Regions from separate parts of the Corynebacterium aurimucosum genome, predicted to be linked through region 2. Evidence: predicted binding sites of a transcription regulator. Region 2 holds the regulator's gene; the other holds the start of a gene.
What was found. The regulator LexA, encoded in region 2, represses DNA repair genes until DNA is damaged. The targets are predictions, from matches to a motif close to CGAACANNTGTTCG.
Positions count from the first base shown of each region.

Region 1: a site for LexA is predicted at 11,101-11,114, ahead of CAURIM_RS12610 (HNH endonuclease signature motif containing protein). Genes of this name have one in related genera too.

Region 1 covers NZ_CP047048.1:2,680,728-2,692,924, forward strand. The annotation lists gene CAURIM_RS12565 (ABC transporter ATP-binding protein) at 1-582, opposite strand, end outside; gene CAURIM_RS12570 (ABC transporter permease) at 586-1,443, opposite strand; gene CAURIM_RS12575 (ABC transporter substrate-binding protein) at 1,440-2,423, opposite strand; gene CAURIM_RS12580 (anthranilate synthase component 1) at 2,856-4,355, shown strand; gene CAURIM_RS12585 (anthranilate synthase component II) at 4,352-4,996, shown strand; gene trpD (anthranilate phosphoribosyltransferase) at 4,996-6,033, shown strand; gene trpCF (bifunctional indole-3-glycerol-phosphate synthase TrpC/phosphoribosylanthranilate isomerase TrpF) at 6,011-7,393, shown strand; gene trpB (tryptophan synthase subunit beta) at 7,439-8,653, shown strand; gene trpA (tryptophan synthase subunit alpha) at 8,653-9,483, shown strand; gene CAURIM_RS12610 (HNH endonuclease signature motif containing protein) at 9,763-10,827, opposite strand; gene CAURIM_RS12615 (dicarboxylate/amino acid:cation symporter) at 11,323-12,197, opposite strand, start outside.
Region 2 covers NZ_CP047048.1:1,646,064-1,658,260, forward strand. The annotation lists gene hrpA (ATP-dependent RNA helicase HrpA) at 55-3,930, shown strand; gene nrdR (transcriptional regulator NrdR) at 3,927-4,385, opposite strand; gene lexA (transcriptional repressor LexA) at 5,136-5,858, shown strand; gene sugR (transcriptional regulator SugR) at 6,226-7,008, shown strand; gene ptsP (phosphoenolpyruvate--protein phosphotransferase) at 7,089-8,783, opposite strand; gene CAURIM_RS07790 (1-phosphofructokinase family hexose kinase) at 9,022-9,993, shown strand; gene CAURIM_RS07795 (PTS fructose transporter subunit IIABC) at 10,017-12,101, shown strand; gene CAURIM_RS07800 (HPr family phosphocarrier protein) at 12,160-12,197, shown strand, end outside.

The sequences.
Region 1 (12,197 bases), 1.0 Mb from region 2:
GATGCGCTTCGTCAAGCTGGTCACCAACTCCGCACGCTGCGGGTCAAGCGCGGCCGTGTGCTCATCAAGGAGCATCACCTTCGGGTTGGTAAAGCCCGCCATGAGTAGCGAGAGCGCCTGGCGCTGACCGCCGGAGAGCAAGCCCACCTTCGTTCCAAGGCGCTTCTCCAAGCCCAGCTCGAGCGACTCCAGCTGTTCCACAAAAACAGCCCGGCGCGCAGAGTTGAGGCCCAGGCCGAGTCCGCGCTTCTTCCCGCGCAGGTACGCGAGCGAAAGGTTTTCCTCAATCGTAAGGTTCGGTGCCGTACCCGCCATGGGGTCCTGGAAGACCCGCCCAACCTTCCTCGCACGCTTGTGCTCCGGCTGGCTTGTCACATCGTTGCCGTCAATGGTGATTTTTCCAGCATCCGGGATGAGACGGCCTGCAATCGAGTTCAGCAGCGTCGACTTGCCCGCACCGTTGGACCCGATGACGGTAACGAAATCGCCGGGGGCGAGTTCCAGGGAGACGTCGCGAAGCGCGCGGCGTTCATTCACCGTGCCCGGAAAGAAGGTCTTTGAGATCTTGTCTACGTTAAGCATGATTTAGGCCTTCCTTTTGCCACGTACCCGCGTCATGCGGGGCACCAGGAGAGCGACGATAACCAACAGCGCAGTGATGAGCTTCATGTCATTCGGGTTGAGGCCCACCTGCAGCGCGGCGAAGATGATGAGTCGGTAGATTACAGATCCCACTGCCACCGCTACGACGGCCATCCACAAGCGCGACTGGGGGAGTACCGCCTGCCCAAGGATGACGGAGGCCAGACCCACCAGAATGAGACCAATGCCCATCGAGATATCAGCGAAACCTTGGTATTGCGCGATGAGCGCACCGCACAGACCCACCAGGCCATTGGACAGGGCCAAGGTCAGAATCTTGGTGAAATCAGTCGACACGCCAAAGGAGGTGATCATCTGTTGGTTGTCACCGGTGGCGCGCAGAGAGAGACCCAAATCCGTGGACAGGAACCACACAATGAGCAGGCAGAGCACCACCGATCCCACTGCGAGCAGGCCCACCCCAGCCCAGGTTCCCATTACGGCATCCAGTGGGGTGAATACAGAATCCTGAGTCAGCAGTGGCACGTTAGCGCTGCCCATGATGCGTAGGTTGATGGACCACAGACCGATCATCGTGAGGATGCCAGCAAGCAGCCCATCGATGCGGCCCTTCGTGTGCAAAAGCCCGGTGATGCAGCCAGCCACGAATCCGGTGGCGAAGCCAGCCAGCGAGGACACAAAGGGGTTGACCCCATTCGTAATGAGCACGCCGGCAGTTGCCGCCCCGGTGGTGAAGGAGCCGTCGACCGTCAGGTCTGGGAAATCAAGCACACGGAACGTGAGGTAGACGCCCACGGCCATCACCGCATAGATGAGGCCAAGCTCAAGTGCTCCAATCACAGCGTCTCAGCCTTGTCTAGGATTTCCTGCGGCACCTCAACGCCCTGAGCCTTCACTGCGTCTTCATTGATCACGTACGTGTACTCGGAGGCGGTTTCCACCGGGGTATCGGCCGGGTCAGCGCCGTCTTGAAGAATGCGCAGCGCCATCTCACCAGTCTGGCGGCCCAGCTCCTTGTAGTTGATTCCAATGGTGGCTGCAGCACCACCTTCGACGGCACCGGAGTCCGCAGCGATGACCGGGATGGTCTTGTCATTCGCAACCTTGATGAGCGAAGAGATGCCGGAGACGACCATGTTATCGGTCGGGATGTAAATGGCATCGACATCACCCAGCGCCTCCACGGCCTGGGGAATCTCCGTCACGGAAGTTACGGTCTGCGACTTCACCTCAATTCCTTTCGGCTTGGCAGCCTCCGTCAGCTGCTCCACCTGCACCTTGGAATTGACCTCTGCGGAGGAGTAGACGACGCCAACGGACTTAGCGTCTGGGACCAACTGGGAAACGAGCTCCACCTGTTCCTCAATGGGGGCGGCGTCAGAAGTACCCGTGACATTCTTACCCGGCTTGTCCAAGGACTCTACGAGTTCCGCTTCTACGGGATCCGTCACTGCAGTGAACAGCAAAGGCTTGTCCTTAATGGACTTACTCATTGCCTGACCGGCTGGGGTAGCGATGGCCAGGTAGAGATCGTGGTTGGCGTTCGCCATCTGCTGGGAGATGGACACCGCGGTGCCCTGCTCACCGTTGGCGTTCTGGACATCCCACTCCACGTCCACGCCCGCCTCTTCGAAGGCTTCTTGGAATCCTTCTGCAGCGGCATCGAGGGAAGGGTGCTGAACCAGCTGATTAATTCCGATGGAGTAGGAGTCTCCACCTCCGGAATCCCCGCTGGCGCTTTCCGACGACGAAGAGCATCCCACGAGAGCAGCAGCGCTCAAGGCGATAGCTGAGAGAGCGGCGGAAGTTTTAGAGAACATATCGGTCCTTATCTACTCGAGAGTGACAGTAGTGACCGCTATTTAATCCTTTTTCCATCCCTCTAACCAGCAGTTTTATGAATGTTTTTCCCGGCCGGGGGTATTCTTAGCCCCTCAAAAGCTATAGTTCTACAGTTTTAGAGTTCTACATCACACCGTTTAGCTGCATGTTTCATATCTCACTCTATCGCTGGTTAAGGCGTACCACCTTTCGGGCACGGGGGTACCCACACGCCCTTTATCTGTACGGCAGAAGGTATCGGTGTTAGAGTCAGTGATGTGAAGAACACATTTAACCTTTGGTGGTGGCGCGCGTAACCCGCGGGCCTCGTTGTTCTCCCATATTTAAGGCCCGCAGCTGCGGGCTTTTCGGCGTTTTGCTCTCTTGCGAAGCTCGCGGCAGCACACAAAATCGTTAAAGAAAGACACAGTATGCCGTATACAGCCAAACGCGAGGTCGGGTACACTCCCGACGCCAGCGCGCTCTTTTATGCCCTCGCCGCTCCACAAGATTCCTTGCTCTTAGAGTCCGCGGATATCGAGTCCAAGAAGAATCTCACCTGCATCGCCATCACCAAGGCAGCACTCAAGGTCGTGTGCCGCGGCCAAGACGTCACCGCAACGGCCTTAACTCCAGCAGGTCACCTGCTCTTAGACGAACTCCGCCAGGACTTCCGCTCCAAGATGGGGAAGAACAATGAGAACAGCGCCACCTTCAGCTTCGGGCTCTCCGACGAGCATGATGAGCGCGCCCGCCTCCGTGCCACATCCACGGCCGATATCCTGCGCACGCTGCAGTTTAGCCAGCTCTATTCCGGCGAGTCACTTCCTTTCCTTGGTGGGGGATTCGCCTTCGACTACGTCGACACCTTCGAAGTGCTCCCGCCGGTCCCGGAAGGCCCCAACGAATACCCGGATTATGAGTTTCTCGTCGCCGAGCATGTCCTCACCGTGGATCACCTGACGCAGACGGCGAAGATTGAGGGGTGGGGCGTCGACAAGCGCACGCTCAACGAGGAGCTCGACCGCGCTGCCGCCACCGAACCTATTACTCCAGAGGCTCCCGCGCCGCGCGAGACCATCAGCGCCCACGCCTCGATTGATGACGCTGCTTTCCGCCGCCACGTCGAGCGCCTCCAGGGCAACGTCCACGCTGGCGACATTTACCAAGTCGTGCCCTCGCGCGCCTTTAGCCTCGAGTGCCCCGATGCTTTTGCCGCCTACCGCACGCTGCGTGAGACCAACCCTTCGCCGTACATGTTTTATGTCCGCGGCGCAGAGCACGAGCTTTTCGGTGCTTCCCCTGAGTCCAACCTGAAGTACACGGCCAGCGACCGGCAGGTACAGCTCTACCCGGTTGCCGGCACTCGGCCGCGCGGTGCGACCCACGAGCTGGATATCCGCAATGAACTGGAAATGCGCACGGACTCCAAGGAAGTCTCGGAGCACATCATGCTCGTGGACCTGGCGCGCAATGACCTCGCCCGCGTCGCTGTCCCCGGCACCAGAAAGGTCGCTGACCTGCTCCAAGTCGACCGCTACTCGCGCGTCATGCACTTGGTCTCCCGCGTCGTCGCCACGCTGCACGAGGACTTCGACGCCCTCGACGCCTACCGCGCCTGCATGAACATGGGCACGCTCACCGGCGCTCCGAAGCTGCGCGCCATGGAGCTCATCCGCGAGACCGAAGGTACTCGCCGCGGCTCCTTCGGTGGCGCTATCGGCTACCTGCGCGGCGATGGCTCCATGGACAACTGCATCGTCATCCGCTCCGCCTACGTCAAGGATGGCACGGCCGTCGTCCAGGCCGGCGCGGGCGTCGTCCGCGATTCCATCCCCCAGTCCGAGGCCGATGAGACGGTCCACAAGGCCTACGCGGTGCTCAGCGCCATCGCCCAGGCCCACAACGCTTCCCTGGAGGTCATCCGATGAACCCACACGTCGTCCTCATTGATAACCACGATTCCTTCGTCTATAACCTCGTCGATTCTCTCGCCGGCTATAACACCACCGTCTTCCGAAACACCGTGCCGGTGGAGGAGGTCCTCGCCGCCGAGCCCGACATCATCATCCTCTCGCCGGGGCCGGGCCATCCCCGCGACGCCGGATCGATGATGCAGCTTATCGACGCCTCCCTCGGCCGCATCCCCCTCCTCGGCATCTGCCTCGGCTTCCAGGCGCTCCTCGATCACTTCGGCGGCACCGTCGAGCCCTGCGGCCCAGTCCACGGGTCTTCCGTACCCATGACGCTGACCGACGCCGGTGCGAAACACCCACTCTTTAAGGGACTGACCACCGATTCCGAGCCCGATAATCCGAACTACGTCGGCCGCCTCGTCCCCGTTGCGCGTTACCACTCCTTGGGCTGCGCGAACATTCCCACACAGATGCGCAGCCTCGCCGAGACCGAGACCGCTATCGGACCCGTCACCATGGCGGCAGAGACTCTCGACGGCATGGCACTCGGCCTTCAATTTCACCCGGAATCGGTTCTAACACCGACGGGGCCCATCATGATCGAACGCTGTATTAAACAACTTTCTTCTCAACCCACCATGGAAGGGGCCAAGTAATGACTAATAATCAAGCACTGAAGACGCTGCAGAAATTCCTCGACATCACCGAACCAACCCTCGAGCAGGCCATCGAGGTTTTCACCCCACTGACGGTGGGGGAGTACGACGACATCCATATCGCCGCCCTCCTTACCCACATCCGCACCCGCGGGGAGACCTTCGCCGATGTCGCCGGCGCGGCCCGCGCCTTCCTCAATGCCGGCCGCCCCTTCCCGGTCACCGGCGAGGGGCTCATGGACACCGCGGGAACCGGCGGCGATGGCGCTAACACCATCAACGTCACCACCGGCGCCTCCCTCGTCGCCTCCGCCGGCGGAGTCAAGATGGTCAAGCACGGCAACCGCTCTGTCTCTTCCAAGTCTGGCTCAGCCGACGTCCTCGAGGCCCTCGGTATCCCGCTTGATCTCGACCCGGACCGCGCGGTCCGCCAGCTCGAGGCCTCGAACTTCACCTTCCTCTTCGCGCCGGCCTACAACCCAGCGGTTGCCCACGTGCAACCGGTGCGCAAAGGTCTCGGCGTCTCCACTCTCTTCAACACCATGGGCCCACTGCTGAGCCCCGGCCGCCCGGAGTTCCAGATCATGGGCATCGCTAATCCTAAGCAGGGCCAGCTCATCGCTGAGGTCTTCAAGGATCTCGACCGCACACGCGCGCTCGTCGTCCACGGCGCTGGCACCGATGAGATTGCCGTTCACGGCACAACCCAGGTCTGGGAGCTTCGCGACGGCACCATTAACCACTACGAGCTCACCCCCGAAGAACTCGGCATTTCCCGCCACGAACTGTCAGACCTCGTCGGCGGCAACGGTGAGGAGAACGCCGCAGCGCTGCGCGCTGTCTTCGCTGGCACCGGTAAGCCCGCCCACCATGACGCGATCGCCGCTACCGCCGGCGCGATGTTCTACCTCAATGGCACGACCGACTCCATCCATGAAGGCGTCGCGCATGCCGACCAGCTCATCAAGGATGGCACCGTGGCCGCATGGCTGAAGAAGCACGAGGAGGCGAACTATGGCTCTGCCGACCGTGCTTGAGGGGATCGTCGCCAAGCGCCGCACCCATCTTCCCGCCATCCGTGAGCGTCTCGCACACGTGGACCTCACGGCCCTCCCGCGCTCCGAGCGCTCCTTCTATGATGCGCTCAACGGCACCAACCGCTTCATCATGGAGTGCAAGTCCGCCTCCCCGTCGCTGGGGCTCATTCGTAAGCACTACGAGCCCGGGGCCATCGCGCGCGTGTATTCGCGCTACGCTTCGGCCATTTCGGTGCTGTGCGAGCCGGACCGTTTCGGCGGCGACTACGACCACCTGCAGACGGTGGCCCTGTCCACGCACCTGCCCGTCTTGTGCAAGGACTTCATCGTTGATCCCATTCAGGTCTATGCCGCGCGCTATTTTGGCGCCGATGCGATTCTGCTCATGATGTCCATCGTCGACGATGACACCTATGCAGAGCTCAAGCAGCTTGCGGATTCTCTGGGACTTGATGTCCTCACCGAGGCGATCACCGAGGAGGAGGTCGCCCGCGCTACCGCCTTTGGCATCGACGTGATCGGCATTAACAACCGCAACCTCCACGACCTCAGCATCGACCTCACCCGCTCCGAGCGCCTCTCGCACCATGTACCCTCCGGCAAGGTCATCGTCTCGGAGTCCGGTATCCGCGACAACCAGACCGTCCGCCGCCTGGGGTCTCACGCCAATGCCTTTCTCGTTGGCTCCCAGCTCACCGGCACGCCTGACATCGATCGCGCCGCCCGCGAGCTTGTCTATGGCCACAACAAGGTCTGTGGTCTCACTTCCTGGTCCGCTGCTCAGGCCGCTCGTGCCGCCGGTGCGGTCTATGGTGGTCTCATCTTCGAAGAGGCTTCGCCGCGCAATGTTTCACGTGAAACCGCGCTGGACATCATCGCTCACGAACCCGATCTCAGCTATGTCGCGGTCTCTCGCCGCACCACTGGTTGGGAGGAACTGGCCCTCGACGGTATTGCCGCCCTGCAAATCCACGCGCCATACCAGGGGAGCACTGAGGCAGAGCTCGAACTCATCTCCTCCGTTCGGGCGGTGGCAGGGGAGCGGGAGGTCTGGCGCGCCATTGACATGACGGCGCCCCACGGCCCCGCCCTTGCCTCTGCGCTTGCCGACGCCGCCGATTACCTCATCCTCGACTCGGGCGCCGGCGGCACTGGCACCCCGTTCGACTGGACAACAGTCCCCGACGAAGTCAAAGCAAAATCGCTTCTCGCCGGAGGAATCAAGCCAGACAACCTTGCGGAGGCTCTTCGCATCGGTACCGCCGGGCTGGATCTCAACTCCGGTGTCGAAGTGAATGGTCAAAAAGACAGTGCACTCATAGCGAGGGCCTTCCACACTATTCGTCACTTTACGTATTGATACCTAACCCGAGCCCTACCACCAACCCCACCCACAAGGACGATCATGACTACTACTCAGGACACCAGGGAGACCCTCCTTCCCGCCTACTTCGGTGAATTCGGCGGGCAATTTGTCCCCGAATCCCTCATCCCGGCACTCGACCAACTTGAGAAAGCTTTCGTCGATGCCCAGAACGATCCGGCCTTCCGCGAGGAGCTTGCCGGCTACCTTCGTGACTACTTGGGCCGCCCCACGCCTCTCACTGAAGCGACCAAACTAGGCGGAAAGGCACGCATCTTCCTCAAGCGTGAGGACCTCGTGCACGGTGGCGCCCACAAGACCAACCAGGTCATCGGCCAAGCGCTCCTGGCCAAGCGGATGGGGAAGACCCGCATCATCGCCGAAACCGGCGCCGGCCAGCATGGCACGGCGACCGCCCTCGCCTGTGCTCTGCTTGACCTCGACTGCGTGATCTACATGGGCGCCAAGGACGTCGAGAGGCAGCAGCCCAACGTCTACCGCATGGAACTCATGGGCGCCAAGGTTGTTCCTGTGGATTCCGGTTCTGGAACTCTCAAGGATGCCGTCAACGAAGCTCTGCGTGATTGGACCGCGACCTTCCACGAATCCCATTACCTCCTCGGCACCGCTGCCGGCCCCCACCCCTTCCCGACAATTGTTCGCGAATTCCACAAAGTCATTTCCGAGGAAGCCAAGGCGCAAATGCTGGAGCGCACGGGCGGACTACCGGACGTGGTCGTCGCCTGCGTCGGCGGCGGATCCAACGCCATTGGTATGTTCGCGGACTTCATCGACGAAGAATCTGTCGAACTCGTCGGCGCTGAGCCTGGGGGAGAGGGCCTAGACTCCGGCCACCATGGCGCCACGATCAACAATGGCACCATTGGCATCCTCCACGGTGCCCGTTCCTACCTCATGCGCAATGCTGACGGGCAAGTTGAGGAATCCTATTCTATTTCTGCCGGCCTCGATTACCCGGGTGTAGGCCCACAACACGCCCACCTCGCACAGACCGGCCGAGCCACTTATGTCGGCATCACCGACGCCGAAGCACTCGAAGCCTTCCAGATTCTCAGCCGCCGGGAGGGCATCATCCCAGCTCTCGAATCCTCGCATGCCCTTGCCTATGCACTCAAGCGCAAAGATGAGGACATCACCATTCTCGTTTCCCTTTCTGGCCGCGGTGACAAGGACATCGACCACGTTCGCCGCACCCTCGACGCGCACCCCGAATTCAAGATCACGGAGGACAAGTAATGAGCCGCTACGAGAAACTTTTCTCCAGCCTCGCCGCCCGCAAGGAAGGGGCATTTGTCCCCTTCATCATGCTGAGCGATCCCAACCCAGACACCGCCCTCGCCATTGTTCGCGCCGCTGTCGCCGGTGGTGCCGACGCGCTCGAGCTCGGCGTCCCCTTCTCCGATCCGGTCGCCGACGGCCCCACCATTCAGGCCTCCCATATCCGCGCACTTGCAGGCGGCGCGACGGTCGACTCCGCGATCGAACAAATCCGCCGCATCCGAAGCGAATTCCCCGACCTACCAATCGGCATGCTCATCTACGGAAACGTTCCCTTCACTCGCGGGCTAGAGACCTTCTACTCCGAGTTCCAGGAAGCGGGTGCCGATAGCATCTTGCTTCCCGACGTCCCCATTCGCGAAGGCGCACCTTTCGTCGCCGCCGCCGAAAAAGCCGGAATTGACCCAATCTTTATCGCCCCGGCTCAAGCATCTGAACAAACTCTCCAGGGAGTGGCTCAGTACTCCAAGGGCTATATCTACGCTATCTCGCGCGACGGCGTCACTGGCACCGAGAAGGAGTCGGAAACCCGCGGGCTCGATGAAGTGGTGAATAACGTGAAGCGCTTCGGTGGAGCGCCGATTCTTCTTGGGTTCGGTATCTCGACGCCTCAGCACGTCGCCGACGCAATCGCCGCCGGCGCAGCTGGTGCAATCACCGGTTCCGCTTTAACGAAGATTGTCGACGCCCACCTCGACGAAGAAGGCCGCCCCGCCGACGGGCTCGCCGCTGCGGTCACCGACTTTGTCTCCAAGATGAAGGCCGCTACCAAACATGCGGAATCCTAAACAAGCTTTCTAGGCACCCTTCTGGACGCCTTTTTCGGGCAACCATGACTAGGAGCGCCCCAGACTAGTCAACTCACCTCGGCCTCTTCCATCACGTCATCCGCCGCCGCGCATCGCGATGGAAGGGGCCGTTTCACGTGAAACTACGCACTGTCCGCGTGCGCTAACCTGATGACTACCGGCGTCGAAATAGGCAACAACCCGTGGAGCCTAATCCATGTCCCTCCAGATGCCTCCTCAATTCCCCGTGGTTTCCTAACAACTTCCGACCCTAAACCCCTAGAAGGGGATATCCTCGTGCCCACTCGAGTAACGATCTGCTGGGTCCGTCCTGTCGAATATTTCGACCATTTCACCGCCGTCCAGCTCCACCTTCAAGGCTTTTGCTTCTTCGTGCATCTTCCGACGGTGAGAAATGACATCCTCCGCAATGGTTCGCGCCCACACCTTTGACGCCGGAGCCAGGGGGCCAGTTGCCTCGGTCACCGCCCAGGTTCCGTCCTCAAACAACCACACAACGTCACCGGTAACTGGGTCTAGGATATAGAAGGCCCGCCCATCAGTTTTCATGTTGTGGTGGTGCTGGCAAAGAGCAACCAAATTGGATGCATGCGTCTGGCCACCATCGGAATAGTTGATCCGATGGTCCAATTGGCAAGTCCATGCTGGACGATTACAGCCGGGGGCGCGACACGTCCCGTCGCGCCCCTCGACATACTTTCGTGTGACATCTGAAGGCTGGTAACCCTTGCACGGTTCTGGAGCATCACTAAAGTCGCGCGCCACTGTCTTCGACGCCGGGACTCCTTCGCCGGCCCATCCATGTCCTTGGACGTAAACTGGGGCTCCTTCCACATCCGTGGCTTTGTATTCATGCACGACCACCTTTCCTACCTCAGGTTTAATTTTGCCCGTAATGAGGAGGATCAAGGCATCCGCCATTGAGACGTCGTGCTCTTTAGCGGCCAACTTGATGGTTTCGTGGATGACGATGCCGACGTTGCTGTCTACTTCAAGTTCAATCGAGGCACGCTCTCCGCGAGTGAGAAGCGAGTAGCGATTCTTCTTCCGCCTGTCCCGGAAGGCGATTGAATCATCCAAGACCTTCGCAATGTCACGCACCTTGCGCCGGATCTTATCTGCGCTTGGGAAAAGTTGGTTCGGCTTAGTCGGCGTTAACCACGCCGCCAATTGACTATCAATCTCGGCAACAACTGATGAAATAGGGTTTCCGAGCTTTGCCATTACTTGATCGATAGCGACCAAGGCCTGCATGTCAAGCAAGAACTCAGCGTCTTGCAAAGCCTTTACCTTCGGCAACTCATTGAGACGAATGAGTCCCATAACATTCCGCGCCACATGGGCAAGAGACTTTCCTGTCTTTTGCCCAATGCGTATGAAGGCAGTATCTGAGTCTGCATCGAGCGGTGGTTGGACACTGGACCAAAACTCGTACTCTATTCTCCGCATCAGTTGGCCCGCCTTGCAATCAGGATCGTGCGGGTTTGAGTGAGAGAAGTACGCGGTAGGTATTGACGTTGAAGAGTTTGTTGTGGTTCCCATGGGTAGTTGCACCCCCTAAACTAGCCGAACACTGACGTCCCCACGCCCACCTATAGAATAGCTGTTCGAACGAGAGCCCGCAAGGGTTAACTAAAATCTTTCCACCGAGGGTGTCCCCAGTCGCGGAAGGCGATTGCGCAACTAGCGAAGGAACTATTCGGGCAAACAAAAATCCCCCTCCCAGAGCCCGCGTTCCAGAAGGTTGGTCTAGGTAAATAGACCACCGAAGTGAAGCGGGCTAGGGGAGAGGGAAGCTATCAGAGTTTCACGTGAAACTTAGGCTGTGGCGGCCTCCTCGTTGGCGGCAGAGGAGTCAACTTCAGCTTCCAAGCCTTCGATCTTGTCCCGCGCGAAGCGGTCAACGATCATCGCAATAGCGCCGTCGCCAGTAACGTTCGCAGCAGTACCAACAGAGTCGATGGCAATGTAGGCAGCAATCATCAATGCCACCATCGAATCATCGAAGCCCATATTGGCCTGCAACAGGCCCACAGCGACCATCACAGCACCACCCGGAACGCCAGGGGCAGCGATCATCATAATGCCAAGAAGAAGAATGAATCCGAGAGCCTTACCCAAATCAGCTTCCATACCGTCAGTCATGAACACAATCGCAAAGGCGTATAGAGTCAGCTTGATCATCGAACCGGAGAGGTGAATGGTCGCGCAAAGGGGGATAACGAAGCCAGCAACAGGCTTGGAAATCCCATTCTTCAAAGTGGCATCCAAGGTAACCGGAATCGTAGCCGCCGAGGAGGATGTACCCAGCGCCGTGAAGTAGGCCGGTGCCATGTTCTTCAAAGCGCTGAACGGATTCTTACCTGCAATGGCACCAGCAATGACGTATTGGAGTACAAGGTAAACCAAGGTCATCACAACTGCGAGCAAAAGTACCTTCGTGAAGGCGATCAGAACCGTGCCGATGTTTCCGTTCATGCCCAGCGAGAGGAACATACCGAAAATGTAGATCGGCAGAAGTGGGATAACGAAGCCCCAGATCACCTTGATAACAACGTTTTCAAATTCCTTGGTAATCGCATAGAGATTGTCGGATTTCACAGTGGTCATGGCCACGCCAATGCAGAAGGACAGAAGTAGGGCCGTCATCACCTCAAATGGTGCTGGCATCTCAACAGTGAAATAGGGCTCGA
Region 2 (12,197 bases):
TCTCCACCTCGACCTGTGAGCGAATAGCCTTCCGAGTAGACTTTTAGGTCGATTATGACTGCTACTCGCGAAGACCTTTACGGCGCTCTCACTTCGGTTTCCTTGAGTGATGAGCGCGCTTTCCGCCGTCGCCTGCGCAAGGCCCGCTCCCCCAAGGCCCTGGATGCCATTGGAGCTGATATCGCAGCCGCCCAAGACAAGGTGCGCACCATCGATGCGCATGTACCACCCATTACCTACCCCGAACAGCTTCCCGTCACTGGGCGCCGCGATGATATAGCTGAAGCTATCGAGAATAATCAGGTAGTCATCATCGCCGGTGAGACTGGTTCGGGAAAGACCACCCAGATTCCCAAAATCTGTTTGGAGCTCGGCCGCGGGCGTCGAGGGCTCATTGGGCATACTCAGCCACGACGTTTGGCAGCGCGCACGGTTGCTGAGCGCATTGCAGAAGAGCTTGACCAATCCATCGGGGACTCAGTCGGCTATGCCATCCGCTTCGATGACCGAGTCTCCTCCACCACCGCTGTAAAACTCATGACGGACGGCATCTTGCTGGCAGAAATGCAGCGTGACCGCTTCCTCAACGCCTATGACACGATCATCATCGATGAGGCACACGAGCGTTCGCTCAACATTGACTTCCTTCTCGGGTACCTCAAAAGGCTGCTGCCCAAGCGCCCCGACCTAAAGGTGATCATCACCTCCGCCACCATTGATCCGGAACGCTTCGCCAAGCACTTCGCTGACGCTCACGGTGAACCAGCGCCGATCATCGAGGTATCGGGGCGTACCTACCCCGTGGAGATCCGCTACCGCCCGCTCGAGGTCGAATCAGGTGGCAAGACCATCGACCTCGATCCCTTGGACGCCCTCTGCGAAGCCATCGAAGAACTCATGGCCGAAGGCGAAGGAGACATTCTGTGCTTCTTCCCGGGCGAGCGCGATATCCGCGACGCCATGGAAGCCATCGAAGGGCGCCATTGGCGCAACGTGGAGGTCACTCCGCTCTTCGGACGACTGTCCAACCAGGAACAACATCGCGTCTTCCGCTCGCACCGCGGCCGCCGAATCGTGCTCTCTACCAACATCGCTGAGACCTCATTGACGGTGCCTGGCATTCGCTATGTCGTCGACACGGGCACCGCGCGCATCTCGCGCTATTCCACTCGCACCAAGGTGCAAAGACTGCCCATTGAGCCGATCTCCCAAGCAAGCGCTAACCAGCGCTCAGGCCGATGTGGTCGCGTTGCCGATGGCATTGCCATCCGCCTCTACAGTGAACAGGACTTCCTCTCCCGGCCAGAATTCACCGACCCCGAAATCCTGCGCACCAACCTGGCCAGCGTCATCCTGCAAATGATCTCGTTGCGCCTCGGTGATATCGCCGACTTCCCCTTCGTTCAATCCCCCGAACCGAAGGCCGTGCGCGATGGTCTGCTCCTCCTCCACGAACTGGGCGCACTCGAGGGCAAAGAAAAAGATGGGCTGCCGGTACTAACCCGAATTGGACGCAATCTTGCCCGCATTCCCGTGGATCCGCGCATGGCCCGCATGCTCGTTGAAGCCAACACCTCCGGATGCCTCCACGACGTCATGGTCATTGTCGCCGCGATGACAATCCAGGATGTGCGCGAGCGGCCTACCGACAAGCAAGCGCAGGCTGACCAAGCCCATGCTCGTTTTAAAGACAAGTCTTCAGACTTTATGGCAATGCTCAACCTGTGGGACTTTGTCCAAGAAGCGCGCGAGGAGATGAGCGGCAATGCTTTCCGCAAACGGATGAAGGCCGATTTCCTGCACTATATGCGCATCCGCGAGTGGTTCGACCTGGTGCGGCAGCTGCGGGACGTCACCAAGCAGCTCGGATGGAACGCTCAAGAGGGCACCGAACGGCGCCCCGATGACATCCACATGTCGTTGCTCTCTGGCCTGCTGTCCAACATCGGCGCACGTGACGGTAACTCCAAGGAGTTCATTGGCGCACGCAATACCCGCTTCCTTGTTTTCCCGGGATCAGCGCTCGCAAAGAAGCCACCGGAGTTCCTCATGGCAGCCGAGCTGGTGGAAACCTCGCGACTGTGGGCACGCGATGTTGCCGCCATCGACGCGGCCTGGGTGGAAAAACTGGCGAAGGATCTGTTGAAACACAACTATTCCGATCCAACATGGTCACGGAAGCGTGGCTCAGCAGTCGTTACCCAACGCTCGACGTTGTACGGCGTCACCGTGGTCGCAGACCGGTCGGTGCCCTACCACCGCGTCGATCCTGCGGCGGCACGCGATATGTTCATTCGCAATGCGCTTGTCGACGGCGAATGGACCACCCACCATCACTTCTTCCACGACAACAAGCGCAAGCTTGCCGAGGCCTCCGAGTATGAGGAGAAGGCCCGTCGGCGCGGCCTCGTGGTGGATGAAGACACGCTCTTCGACTTCTATGACCAGCGGATCCCCGAGTCTGTCACCACTGCCCGTCACTTCGATTCTTGGTGGAAGAAACAGAAGAACAAGCACTCTTTGGACTTCGACCCGGAAGCACTCCTCGAAGAGGACCACGCTGTTACTGAGGAGGCTTTCCCCGACCGTTGGCTGAAGGGAAGCATCGACTACGACCTCTCTTATAAATTTGAACCCGGTGACCCCCTCGATGGTGTCACGCTCATGGTCCCTGTCCCCCTCCTTGCGGGATTGGACTCCGAGGGCTTCGACTGGCTCGTACCCGGCCTGCGGCTAGAGCTGGTAACGGAGCTGATTCGCTCACTCCCGAAGGCTCTTCGGCGCACTGTGGTTCCAGCACCCGAATTCGCTGAACGAGCGCTGCCCAAGCTTGTGCCCTATGAAGGCGCACTCACTGAGCAACTCGCTGCTGTTCTGCAAGTAATGGGCGGCCAAGGCATCAACGCAGGGGATTTCCGCCCCGACCAGCTCCCTCCGCACCTGCGCATGAACTACGCGGCAGTGGACAAACGAGGAAAGGTCATCGATTCCGATCGGGACTTGAAGGCGCTCGTGCAACGCCAAGCCGGGCATATCTCGTCCTCCGTCTCGCGTGTTGGCCGGGCAGCTGAATCCACCGCCGTCAAGGAATGGTCAAAGGACACTCTGGGCGCTATCGATGAAGAGGTAACCACTGTCGTTGATGGGCACGAGGTCACCGCCTATCCAGCACTCGTAGCAACGAAGGAAGGCGTCGCTCTCAAGGTGCACCCGACAAAAGCGGCTGCCGACGCCTCCATGATCACCGCCACCCTCACCTTGTTGCTTCGGGAAATCTCCGTGAGTGCACAACAGATGGTCAAGGGCTTACCGCTACAGCAGCGGGTAGCTGTCGACTCCTACCCACACGGCGGAGCCGAAGGGTTGGTCAACGATGCACGAGTAGCCGCAGTGCGCGACATCATGATGGAGAAGGGCGGGCCCGTAAGAACTCCTGAGGAGTTTACCGCCTTGCTGAACGCCGTAAAGCCTGAGGTCCCGGGGCGTGTGCGTCAGGCGGTGGTGGCCATTGCCCCAGGGTTGGCAGAGTACTCCAACCTCAACGCAGAGCTGAAGCACTGGGAGGGGCCGGCAATCGATGATATTCGCGCTCAGCTCGACTTCCTATTGCCACCGCACGCCATCACCGTGCATGGAATCCAGCACTTGCGCCACCTACCGCGCTATATCCAGGCTGCACGTATCAGGCTTGATGATATGAACCTGGATCCAGATCGCGACGCTGACCGCCAGGCAGATGTCGACGAGGCCAAGGCCTACCTGAATAATCGTTTGCGCTCCTTGCCTGCAGGCCGCGAGAAGACGCGTGAAGTTAAGGAGATCTTGTGGATGATCGAGGAGTTGCGCGTATCGCTCTTCGCGCAACGCCTAGGAACCGCTCATGCGGTGTCTGTTCGGAGAATCCAAAAGGCCGCGGATAAATTGCGCTAGAAGCTATCGCGGTCACGCCGACGCATCAGGCGGATTTCCGATTCGAAGTCGTCTGCGCTTTCGAAAGACTTGTATACGGAGGCGAAGCGCAGGTAGGCGACCTCATCGAGATCGCGGAGAGGCTCCAAGATGGCAAGGCCGATGTCGTTGGCATTGACTTGGGAGGACCCATGACTGCGCACGGTCTCCTCGACTTCTTGTGCAAGCTTCTTCAGAGCATCATCACTTACATCGCGCCCTTGGCACGCGCGTTTGACGCCGCGAATCAGCTTGTCGCGGCTGAAGGGCTCCGCCAAGCCATTGCGCTTGACTACCGACAGGACCGCCTTCTCGATCGTGGTAAAACGGCCTTTACATGCGGCGCATTCGCGACGCCGCCGGATTGAGGTTCCACTATCAATCACGCGCGAATCGATGACTCGTGACTGTTCATTGTGACAGAACGGGCAATACATAGTGCCGTAACCTTCCTCTCCGCCGATGCGCCTTGCTTCCCCGGCCCAAGGAATTCTAGCGCGAAGCTGCCTCCGCGGTAGCTGAAGCACCATTGTTACTAGGAACCTCACTATCGATGCTGAGGCCACCCCACACTGTTCCAATAAAGACTGCAGCGCCAAAGACCGCGCCCAAAACATAGTTACCTACGTTCGACCCACCACGCCGGCTCCGCGACACACTCCGCGGGGAAGAAACACAGGATGGTGCCGAGCTGATCGTGCGCCCCTGTGTTCTACCCTCCGAAGAGAGCGTTCGAACAACAGACGAGCCACGGGAAGAAGTAGGTGATAATTCATGGGTTCGCACCTGGCCCTGCACAGGATCCCAAATTGCCGCCGGAGGGACCAGCACTGCCGTATTGCGAGGCTTCCGACGAACATCCCTACGCAGTACAGAGGCATTATTGAGAGCGATAGCCATGACGGCTCCTTTCTAGTTCTTCCTTCTCCATCGACGCAATATCCGAAGTATAAGAATCCAGGCAGACACTTTCGAACATCACCATCGACCAACCGTGCGATTTAGCGTGTATGTTCGATTTATAGCACCGTCTCGAAAATTTGTCCACAACTCGGCGACGCCAGTCGAACATTTTTTCCTGTCGTGCTAAAAAGGAAAGCGGAAGCACCACCGGCAGTCCCATACATGCCTGGCACGCCAAAGCCTCAACCACGAATGTGCACATCGCAATAGTTTTAGGAGAAAGAATGGCCCGCAAATCCAAGCGAAGCGACCACCCTTCCCTCGACACCCTGTCCGCCCGCCAGCGCCGCATCCTGGAGGTTATCCATGATGCCGTAATGCTCCGCGGATACCCGCCAAGCATTCGTGAGATCGGTGATGCCACCGGCCTACAGTCCACATCATCCGTGGCCTACCAGCTGAAGCAGCTTGAGGAGAAGGGCTTCCTGCGCCGCGATCCAAACAAGCCGCGCGCCGTTGATGTCCGCCACTTCCCCGGTGCCGAAGACTCGAAGAAGCCCGGCCGCAAGACAAGCCAGGCAAACAAGTCTCCGGATCTTTCCACCCCCGATATCCCCGAGGACGCAGCGACGCCGAACTATATCCCTGTTGTCGGCCGCATTGCCGCAGGTTCCCCAATTACCGCCGAAGAAAACGTTGACGCTTATTTCCCCATGCCGGGCGAAATCCTTGGCAGCGGCGAGCTTTACATGCTACAGGTCGTGGGCGATTCTATGCAGGACGCCGGAATCCTCAACGGCGATTGGGTGATCATTCGCTCACAATCCGTCGCAGAGGAAGGCGAGTTCGTCGCCGCTCTCCTAGACGGCGAAGAAGCCACCGTAAAGGAATTTCACCGCGACTCCTCCGGCGTCTGGCTTCTCCCCCATAATAATGCCTACTCCCCCATCAAGGGCGACGAAGCTGAGATCATGGGCAAGGTAGTGTCTGTTTTCCGCAAGCTCTAGGAATCATCACTTCGCAGCCATCCCCAGGGCCCTACCCACCCCGCAGTGCCAGTCCACTCGGTGCGGGCGTAAAGGGCCGGGGGATTGTGTCTTTCTACCCCCTTGTGTGTGTACATGCCCGATTCCTACCGCTTTAGCGTCCGACATCACACATTTACATATGTGCAGGTTATGACGGAATTTTTACACTAAGACAGCAATCTCAATGTGAGTTTTTCTTTGTTTCGTTCCGTTTTCTTCACCTTCAGTGGGACAATAGAAGCATCGCCGCAACATTCGTTGTTCTTTTCGTTCACACGCCCCAGCCCCGTTTCCTTTCCGCGGCGGGCGCAGTGACCACCACAGGCAGACTTCACCGGGAGGAACTATGTACGCAGAAGAGCGTCGCCGACAAATTGCCTCATTGACCGCCGTCGAAGGCCGTGTCAATGTCACCGAACTTTCTGAACGCTTCGATGTTACCGCTGAGACGATTCGCCGCGATCTCGCGGTTTTGGATCGGGAAGGAGTCGTGCACCGAGTCCATGGCGGTGCGGTTGCCTCCCAATCCTTCCAAACCGCGGAGTTAACCCTTGATACCCGTCAACGCTCGGCCACGGGCGCCAAGATGGCCATTGCGCGCGCTGCGCTGGAACAGCTTCCCGATGGCGGCAGCATCTTCCTCGACGCCGGCACCACGACGAATGCGCTTGCTGATCTCATTGGCCAGCGCTATTCGGCAGGTCAGTTCAGCATCGTCTCCAACAGCCTGCCGATCGCCCTTTCGCTAGCCAGCAACGGGGTATCCGAAGTCCAGCTCCTTGGCGGTACAGTACGGGCAATTACCCAGGCCGTGGTTGGTGATACCGCCCTTCGCACCATGGCGCTCATGCGTGCCGACGTGGCTTTTGTCGGCACCAACGCACTGACCATTGATCACGGTCTCTCAACGGCAGACTCGCAAGAGGCTGCGATCAAGTCCGCTTTCGTCACCAATGCGCACCGCGTCGTCGTACTGTGCGATTCTTCAAAGCTGGGCAATGACTACCTCGTGAGCTTTGCGTCCCTCGATGAAATTGATGTCGTTATCACCGATGCCGGCGCGCCCGCTTCCTACGTTGAAGCGCTGCGTGAGCACGGCATTGAGGTGATCATTGCTGCAGAGAAGTAGGCGCTTTAGCCCCTAGATCGTTTCAGGAGGTGTGCACCCCTTCATGGTGAGGGGCGCACACCTCCTGCACATTCAATACTCTAGGACGCCTGGAATTGCTCCAATAGGTCAATCACCGCGGCGCGGGCATCAGCTGGGCCCTCAGCGTTTACTGCTGCATCCGCCATCTTCCGGCATTGCTCAAGAGTGACCTCAGCAAGCTGTGCGCCAACACCTGCGACCGCAGTCGACGCCGCAGACAGTGATGTCACGCCAAGGCCAGTTAGCACGCAGGCGAGCATGGGATCAGCTGCTGCTTCGCCGCAGACGCCCACCGGAACATTATTATCGCGCCCGACCACGCAGGTGTGCTGGATCAAACGCAACACGGCCGGTTGCCACGGATCGGTCAAGTAGGCCAGCTGGGGCGATAGGCGGTCAGCGGCCATAGTGTACTGCGTCAAGTCATTGGTACCGATGGACACGAAGTCGAGGTGCGGCAGGATAGTATCCGCCATCAGGGCTGCAGCCGGTACCTCAATCATCGCACCAGCCGTGAGCCCACGCTCGCGACAGAGTTCGGCGAACCACTTTGCCTCGACTGCCGTGGCCACCATCGGTGCCATAACCCACGTCGTGGCACCTTCGGCACGCTTTTCTGCGGCCTGCGCGATGGCATCGAGCTGACGGGTCAAAAGTGCCTCGTTATCGCGGGCGATGCGCAGGCCCCGGACGCCCAAGGCGGGGTTCTCCTCAGAGTCCAACGTGGCATAGGAGATCGGCTTATCAGAACCAGCATCGAGCGTTCGAACAACGACCTTGGAGTCCGGGAAAGCGTTGAAAACCTTGCCGTAGATGCGTGCTTGCTCCTCCACGGTGGGCTCTTCGCTCGCGGAGAGGAAGGACAGCTCTGTACGGTACAAACCGATACCTTCTGCCTGCGAATCAGAGGCGATGCGAGCTGCGTTGCCGTCGGCAACATTGGCGAGCAACTGCACGCGGTGTCCATCCCTGGTCTGGGCCGGACCCCGCCACTCGGCCACTCGTGCCGCCTTCTCGCGGTATTCCTCTACAGCCTTGAGCGAGGCAGCGCGATCCGCACCAAGGGCCACTGTTCCCACGGAGCCATCGACGAAGATCTGGGTTCCCGCCTCAATCGTGCGCAGCTCAGCGCCGACCGCCACGATGCACGGAAGGTCGAGCTGACGAGCGATAATTGCCGTGTGGCTGGTGGGACCGCCCAGCTCGGTCACAAGCGCCTTGATATGGGTGGTGTCCAAGGTTGCGGTATCCGCCGGTGCAAGGTCATCCGCCAGCAGCACCGCCTCCCCTTCAACCATGGGCAGGCCCGGCTCTTGCTCACCACGCAGTTGTGCGATGACGCGGTCGCGCACGTCCTTGAGGTCAGTCGTGCGCTCGGCCATTACGCCGCCGGCGGCCTCAAACATGGTGACAAACCTGTCTGTGGCACCAACAACTGCATATTCGGCGTTCTTGCCGCTGCGAATGCCCTTGCGCACTGCCTTGTGCCAACCTCGGTCCTTGACCATTCCAGCAGTAGCGCCCAGAACTTCTGCTGCCTGACCTTCAGCACCAGCGGCACGCTGTTCTAGCCTGCTGGCAACGATGTCGGCGGCTTCGAGGAAGCGATCGTATTCAGCATCACGTTGCTCTTCCGCCACGGTTTCTCCAGCCGTGGGCAGTTCTGGGCGTGGGCGAACCCACACCGCCTCAGCGTATGCAACGCCGGCGACGACGCCGGTGCCTTTAATGGTGGATGGGGATGCGTTTTCCATGACACATTTCCTTACGGAGACGATGTTTTTCTCGATCCAGATCATCACAAGTCGGTCAAAAATGCAACGAAAACCACAGTGATTCCGTTGACATTCGGACACATACGGGCAATAATCAACATTAAGCAACATTACTTTCACGCTGACCACGGGCAATCCGCACGGGAGTTCTTGTTTAAGCCGCCGAGGCGCGTTTGCCCCCAATATACGCACTCCGCGAAAGGGGACATTGTCCACAATGATCCTTACCTTGACCCCCAACCCAAGCATCGACGCCACCGTGCGCCTAAACGAGGAACTCGAGCCTGGTGCTGTACACCGCGCAGGGTCTGTATCCAGCGTTGCCGGTGGTAAAGGCGTCAACGTCACGCACGCCGTAACGCTCGCCAACGTCGACAGTCTGGCCCTTCTACCGGCTGTGGCCTCAGACCCTTTCTTAGCCCTCGCCGCTGACGCGTCTATCCCCGTGCACGCCGTGCCGGCACATGACGCGGTGCGCACCAATACCACCCTGACCGAACCGGATGGCCGTACGACCAAACTCAACGGACCCGGCCCCACGCTCGATGAATCAATTCAGCAAGACGTGGCACAGGCCGTTGCTGAACTCTGCGCTGACGCCGAGTGGATCGTCATGGCGGGCTCTCTTCCCCAAGGCGTTCCTACAGATTGGTACACGCAGCTCATCTGTGTCGCGCGCGAAGCCAACCCCGGCATCCGTGTAGCCGTCGACACCTCCGATGCCCCTATGGTGGCTCTCGGAGAAAACCTCGAAACCGCCAGCCCCGACCTCATCAAGCCGAATGGTCTTGAGCTTGGCCAGCTAGCCAACGTGGATGGTCAGGCCCTCGAAGCTGCCGCCGAGAACGGTGATTTTAGCGGTGTGGTCAAGGCCGCGAGGGTCGTCGTCAAGCGCGGCATCCCCGAGGTTCTCGTCACCCTGGGTGGCGCTGGCGCAGTGCTGGTCACTGCCGATGAAGCGTGGGCCGCTACTCCCCCGCCGATTACCCTGCGCTCTACCGTGGGCGCCGGTGATTCTTCGCTCTCCGGCTATATCCTCGCCCGCCGCTCGGGTGCCTCCTACTCGGAAGCCCTGCGCCAAGCGGTGGCCTACGGCTCGGCTGCCGCAGCACTCCCGGGAACCCAGATACCAACCCCTGAAGAACTAGATATCGAACACACGACGGTTCAGGCCGTCACCGACTTTTAGCAGTACTGAGGAGTACGTACCCGATGTCATCAGAACTCATCACCACCGATCTTGTGGCGCTCGACGCCGACTTCGGTGACAGCATCGAATCAGTCATTACCAACCTGGCCACGCTTGTCCACGACACCGGCCGCGCCACCTCCGTGGAGGAACTGGCTGGCCCCGCCATCGAGCGTGAAGCAAAAGCTGGCACCGGTGTCCCCGGTGGCGTTGCCATCCCACACTGCCGCTCCGCCGCAGTGTCTGAACCCACCTTGGCCTTCGCCCGCCTCTCGCGCGGTGTAGACTTCTCCGGGCCCGATGGCGACGCCCACCTGGTGTTCCTCATCGCTGCCCCGGAAGGTGGCGGTAAAGCACACCTGAAGATCCTCTCCAAGCTGGCTCGCGCGCTGGTGAAGAAGGACTTCTTGGAGGCTCTGCGCACCGCGCAGACCAAGGAGGAAATCGTCTCCCTGGTACTCGACGTGGTTAACGCCGAAAAACCGAAGAAGAAGGCTACGGCCAGCGAATCGGCACCTGCAGCTGCGACTGCAGCGCCTACGGCGAGCAAGGCTGCGGATCCACAGAAGACCCGCATCGTGGCCGTCACCGCATGCCCGACCGGCATTGCCCACACATACATGGCAGCCGACGCCCTCACCCAAACCGCCGAGGAGCGCGACGATGTCGAGCTCACCGTAGAAACCCAGGGTTCCTCCAATAACACCGCCGTTTCTGCAGACACCATCGCGGCTGCCGACGCCGTCATCTTCGCTACCGATGTCGGTGTTCGCGACCGGGAGCGCTTCGCCGGAAAGCCCGTTATTGAATCAGGCGTCAAGCGCGCCATCAACGAGCCGGGCGTGATGCTCGATGAAGCTATCGCTGCGTCCAAGAACCCCAACGCACACAAGGTCGCAGGCACGGCAGGCGCAGCCTCCTCTAGTTCCGCAGAAGAAGGCGAAGGTCTGGGCTGGGGCAAGCGCATTCAGCAGGCCATCATGACCGGTGTGTCCTACATGGTGCCCTTCGTTGCTGCCGGTGGCCTCCTCTTAGCCTTGGGCTTCCTCTTCGGTGGCTACGACATGGCCAACGGTTGGCAGGCCATCACCAGCGATTACTCGTTGACCAACCTGCCGGGCCATGACGTCATGGTTGATGGCGAAATGATGACCTTCAAGAAGGCAGGGTTCGCCCTGTACATCGGCGCCGTGCTCTTCGCCATCGGTCAAGCATCGATGGGATTCATCGTCGCGGCGCTCTCCGGCTACATTGCCTTCGCGCTGGCGGGCCGCCCGGGCATCGCGCCGGGCTTCGCCGGTGGTGCCATTGCGGTCACCCTCGGTGCGGGCTTCATCGGTGGTCTGGTCACCGGCCTTATCGCTGGCTTTGTTGCGATGTGGATTGGCAAGTGGAAGGTCCCGCGCTGGATCGGCTCCCTCATGCCTGTGGTCATCATCCCGCTGCTCGCCACCATGGTTACTGGCCTGCTCATGTACCTGCTGCTCGGTGCACCGCTGGCCGCCATCATGGAAGGCCTGCAGAACTGGCTGTCCTCTATGTCCGGTTCCTCCGCGGTCCTTCTGGGCATCATCCTGGGACTTATGATGTGCTCCGACTTGGGTGGCCCGGTCAACAAGGCTGCTTACCTCTTCGCTACTGCTGGCCTGTCCACGGGTGATGAGGCTTCCATGAAGATCATGGCCGCCGTTATGGCCTCCGGCATGGTTCCGCCGATCGCACTGTCCATCGCTACCTTCGTACGCAAGAACCTGTTCACGCCTGCGGAGCAGGAAAACGGTAAGTCCGCCTGGCTGCTGGGTCTGTCCTTCGTCTCCGAGGGCGCTATCCCGTTCGCTGCTGCCGACCCGCTGCGTGTCATCCCGTCAATGATGCTCGGTGGCGCAGTAACTGGTGCTCTGTCGATGTCCCTGGATGTCATGTCTCGCGCCCCGCACGGCGGTATCTTTGTTATCTTCGCTATCGAACCTGCGTGGGCTTACTTCGTGGCTATCCTTGCCGGCGTCATCGTGTCCGCCATTGCGGTCATCGCGATGAAGCAATTCTGGCCTAACAAGGCTGCTGAAGAAGCTGCTGCGAAGGCAGACAAGGCCAAGGCCGCCGCCTAGCGCTTAAGCCGCGTACACTTGTAAGCACGAAACTCCGTAATTCGAAAGGATTATTATCATGGCTTCTAAGACCGTCAAGGTTGGCTCCTCCGTCGG